DNA from 2 places in the Bradyrhizobium sp. USDA 326 genome. Region 2 is predicted to be linked to the other one. Evidence: riboswitches for the same ligand, from Rfam matches in the RefSeq annotation. Region 2 holds a riboswitch; the other holds the start of a gene.
What was found. Region 2 has a riboswitch for S-adenosylmethionine ahead of ABIG06_RS10105 (O-succinylhomoserine sulfhydrylase). Riboswitches for the same ligand answer to the same signal wherever they lie in the genome.
Positions count from the first base shown of each region.

Region 1: linked by a shared signal. The riboswitch ahead of metX (homoserine O-acetyltransferase MetX) and the one ahead of ABIG06_RS10105 (O-succinylhomoserine sulfhydrylase) in region 2 are both predicted to bind S-adenosylmethionine.

Region 1 is NZ_JBMGQA010000001.1:3,339,970-3,342,361, forward strand. It holds gene hisC (histidinol-phosphate transaminase) at 1-200, opposite strand, end outside; gene ABIG06_RS15905 (chorismate mutase) at 230-1,078, opposite strand; SAM riboswitch at 1,233-1,312, shown strand; gene metX (homoserine O-acetyltransferase MetX) at 1,398-2,392, shown strand, end outside.
Region 2 is NZ_JBMGQA010000001.1:2,101,109-2,103,500, reverse strand. It holds gene ABIG06_RS10110 (SGNH/GDSL hydrolase family protein) at 1-22, shown strand, start outside; gene ABIG06_RS10105 (O-succinylhomoserine sulfhydrylase) at 94-1,281, opposite strand; SAM riboswitch at 1,357-1,436, opposite strand; gene ABIG06_RS10100 (2'-deoxycytidine 5'-triphosphate deaminase) at 1,517-2,392, shown strand, end outside.

The sequences.
Region 1 (2,392 bases), 1.2 Mb from region 2:
ACGCGCGAGGTGCCTTCCGGATAGTCCTCCAGATGATCCGCCACGCGCTTGAACGCCTCGATCGCCTTGGGCGAGGGCCCGAACGGCGTCTCGTTGGCCGAGAGCTTGAACACCTTGCGGCCCGGCTCCGGCACCGGGCTCTTGCCGGGGGTGTAGGGCGCAATATCGAGAATGCCGGGATTCGGCACGGGGCGGGACATCTTCAACTCCGAAATGGCGGGCGCGCGATTTACGATTTCGCCCCGGTCGGGGGCACCGTATAGCGCGTTGCGTGGCTGCCGACGAGGGCCGTGGAGCGCACCGAGGCCCCCGCCTCGATCAGGGCAGCCCTGACTTTGTCGATGCTGGTCGCGCTGGTGACCGAGACCAGCAGCGCGGCGCCATCGAAGGCGGTATCGGGCACCGCCACGATCTCGGCGAGCGGCGACAGGGCGCGTGCGACCTCGGCGTTCCACCCGGAGACGCGGACGCTGAAGGTTTCGACCTCCGTCACCAAGGCGCTGTCGGCGACCCGCGAGATCGTAAACACCGGCAATGCGGCCGGATGGTCAGCGCGTTCGACGAACGGCAGCCGCGCGATGATTTTCGGCGCGCCATCGGCTTCGAGCTCAAGCCACCAGGGCGTGCGGCTCGACGTTGCCGAGACCAGCGCCAGGTCGCCCTTGGATTTCGCCGCTGCTTCGACCGCGGCCTGCGCGCTGAAATGCGCGACGTAGGGCACCGTGAAGCCGAAATGGAAGCGCGCGGAATCGCGCATCGCCGGCTCGCTCGCCGAGATATCGGCATGAACGGAGAACGGCGCCTGCACGTAAGTGAACGTCGCGATGATGACACGCCAGATGCTCTCGACCGTGTCGAGCGGCAGGATGCCGCGATGGCGCTGCACGAGGTGACGCATCATGTCGGCCTCGCGTGCCGGGCGGAACGCCGAGCCGACCTCCTGGGTCTGCTTCACTTGGATCAGGCGGTCGATAATATCGCCGCGCTGCATCAGGAGGCGATGCATGCCCTCGTCGATCGCGTCGATCTCCTTGCGCAGTTCTTGGAGCGATGGTGGCGCGGGCGGACGTTGGGACATATCTGGCTGCGATGGTTTCGAGGGGGATGTCCTGATTAGGCAGTCGGGGCGGCGAAAGCAAAGAGAAATGACGTGCTTTGCGGGCGACGTGACGAAGGCGAATTGGGCCGATCCGGGCCGTGACTTGACGAAAACCGCCCAAGACGGTAGCTTTTGCCTGTTCCGTGGTCATTTGAGCCGGCCGGCTTGCAGCCACGTTAAAAAACTCGCTAAACAGGCCGGGGACGCTTCCGATCCCGGCCGAACCTATCGTTCAGGCCGGGTTTTTCATGGCCTGATTCCAGCGGCGGTCTGACGGCAGTCGCAAACGAGGTCGATGATGGTTGGCGTCAAGTCTGTACCCAGTCCTGCGATCAGCGCCGACGAACGGTCGCACGAGGTGGATCACCCGAGTTCGCAGGTCGCGCAGTTCGGCATCGAGCAGCCGCTGCGGCTCGATTGCGGCGTCGATCTCACCCCGTTCCAGATCGCCTACCAGACCTATGGCGAGCTCAACGCCGATCGCTCCAACGCCGTTCTGATCTGCCATGCGCTGACCGGCGATCAGCACGTCGCCAATGTGCATCCCGTCACCGGCAAGTCCGGCTGGTGGGAGACGCTGGTCGGCCCCGGCCGGCCCATCGATCCCAAGCACTACTTCATCATCTGCTCCAACGTGATCGGCGGCTGCATGGGCTCGACCGGGCCGGCGTCGATCAATCCCGCCACCGGCAAGGTCTGGGGCCTGGATTTCCCTGTTATCACCATCCCCGACATGGTGCGGGCGCAGGCGATGCTGATCGACCGGCTCGGCATCGACACGCTGTTTGCGGTCGTCGGCGGCTCGATGGGCGGCATGCAGGTGCTGCAATGGACCGCGGCCTATCCTGGCCGCGTGTTCTCCGCGCTGGCGATTGCCTGCGCGACGCGGCACTCGGCGCAGAACATCGCCTTCCACGAACTCGGGCGCCAGGCGGTGATGGCCGACCCCGATTGGCAGGGTGGCGGCTATGCCGATCGCGGCATCCATCCGCACCGCGGGCTCGCGGTGGCGCGGATGGCGGCGCACATCACCTATCTCTCGGACGCGGCGCTGCATCGCAAGTTCGGCCGGCGTATGCAGGATCGCGAACTGCCGACCTTTTCGTTCGACGCGGATTTCCAGGTCGAAAGCTATCTGCGCTACCAGGGCTCGTCTTTCGTCGAACGCTTCGACGCCAATTCCTATCTCTATCTGACGCGTGCGATGGACTATTTCGACATCGCCGCCGACCATGGCGGCGCGCTGGCGAAGGCGTTTGCGGGTATCCAGACCCGCTTCTGCGTGGTCTCCTT
Region 2 (2,392 bases):
GCGGACGTACCGGCCGATGTAGAGGCGAGTAGGGAATGGCGAGTAGCGAATAGGGTTTGATCTATTCGCCACTCACTATTCGCCATTCGCCCATCACGCCTTCTCCAGCGCCGCGGTCAGATCCTCGATCAGATCATCCGCATGCTCGAGTCCCGCGGAGAAGCGAATGAATCCCTCGCTGATGCCGAGCGTGGCACGATCCTCCGGCTTGAGACGCTGATGCGTCGTCGTCGCCGGATGGGTGACGAGGCTCTTGGCGTCGCCGAGATTGTTCGAGATCTTCGCAAGCTTCAATTCGTTGAGCACGCGGAACGCCGCCGCCTTGCCGCCCTTGACTTCGAAGCCGACCAGCGTCGAGCCGCCGCGCATCTGCTTTGTCACCAGCGCCGCCTGCGGATGATCGGCGCGGCCGGGATAGACCAGCCGCGAGATCTTCGGATGGCTCGCCAGCACGTCGGCGATGCGCGCCGCGGTATCGGTCTGCGCGCGCACGCGCACGCCCAGCGTCTCCAGGCCCTTGAGCAGCACCCAGGCATTGAACGGCGAGATCGAGGGGCCGGTCTGGCGCATGAAATTGTGAATGTGTTCGGCGATGAAGGCCTCCGAGGCCAGGATGATGCCGCCCAGGCACCGGCCCTGGCCGTCGATATGCTTGGTCGCGGAATAGACGACGACGTCCGCACCCAGCGCCAGCGGGCTCTGCCAGATCGGGGTTGCGAACACATTGTCGACCACGAGCCGTGCGCCATCCTTGTGCGCGATCTCGGCGATGCCGGGAATGTCGAGCACGTCGAGGGTCGGATTGGTCGGGCTCTCCAGGAAGAACGTCTTCGTGTTGGGCCTCAAAGCGCGCTGCCACTGGTCGAGATCGAGCCCGTCGACCAGCGTGGTCTCGATGCCGTAGCGCGGCAACAGGTCCTGGATGACGTAGAGGCACGAGCCGAACAGGGCGCGCGAAGCCACGACGTGGTCGCCGGCCTTGAGCGGTGCGAGGATCGCGGTCGTCACCGCGGCCATGCCCGTTGCCGCCGAGCGGGCGGCTTCGGCGCCTTCGAGCTCGATCATGCGGCGCTCGAACATCGCGATGGTGGGGTTGGAGTAGCGCGAATAGATGAAGCCGGGATCCTCGCCCTTGAACCGCGCCTCGCACTCCTCGGCGCTGTTGTAGACGTAGCCTTGGGTGAGGAACAGCGCCTCCGACGTCTCGCCATATTGCGAGCGCAGGGTCCCGGAATGGACCAGGCGGGTTTCGGGGCGGTAGTTGGCAGGCGACTTCGACATAGGACCCTCCGACATGACCATTCGACACGCAAACGGTCACAAAAAAACCGGCCTGGATATCTCCACTGGCCGGGATCACAGAGGTCCCCGGCCTGTTTAGCGATTTATTTAACGTGGCTGCAAGCCGGCCGGCTCAAATCACCACGGGATAAGTGATGCTCATATTCCGCAATGCCCTTTCCGTCAAGACGTCCATCGGCTAGCCGTAAGAGGCTGATATTTCCCGCATGTTGGGATGCAAGCGAGCCCTGATGAGGACCCCCGGTTGACGTTCACGGTCGCCGCCGACGCCAATGGTATCCTGCCCGACCGCATGATCGCGGCGATGGCGGAAGCGGGGCTCATCCTGCCCGAATACGACTTCGTCGAGAGCCAGATCCAGCCGGCGAGCCTCGATTTACGTCTGGGCGATATCGCCTATCGCGTCCGCGCCAGCTTCCTGCCAGGTCCCGGCGCCACGGTCGCCGAACGCATTGACGAATTGAAGCTGCACGAGTTCAGCCTCGCCGACGGCGCGGTGCTGGAGACCAACTGCGTCTATATCGTGCCGCTGCTGGAAAGCCTGGCGCTGCCGCCGGAAATCGTCGCGGCCGCAAATCCGAAGAGCTCGACCGGCCGGCTCGACGTCTTCACCCGCGTGATCGCCGATGGCACCCGCCGCTTCGACATGATCGGCGCCGGCTATCATGGCCCGCTCTATGCCGAGATCAGCCCGAAGACCTTTCCGGTGCTGGTGCGCGAGGGCTCGCGCCTGTCGCAGGTGCGTTTCCGCACCGGTGACGCCATCCTCAACGCGGACGAGCTCGACGGCTTGCATGCCGCCGAGCGCCTCGTCGATGTCGACGATGCCGACCTCTCGGGCGGCGTCGCTGTGTCGGTGGATCTGTCGGGCGAGAAGGCGAGCGGTTTCGTGGGTTATCGCGCCAAGCGCCACACCGGTGTCGTCGACGTCGATCGCCGCTCCGGCTATGCGGTCGAAGACTTCTGGGAGCCGATCTCGGCGCGCCCCGACGGCAGCCTCATCCTCGATCCCGGCGAGTTCTACATCCTCGCGTCCAAGGAAGCCGTGCAGGTGCCGCCCGACTACGCCGCGGAGATGGTGCCGTTCGAT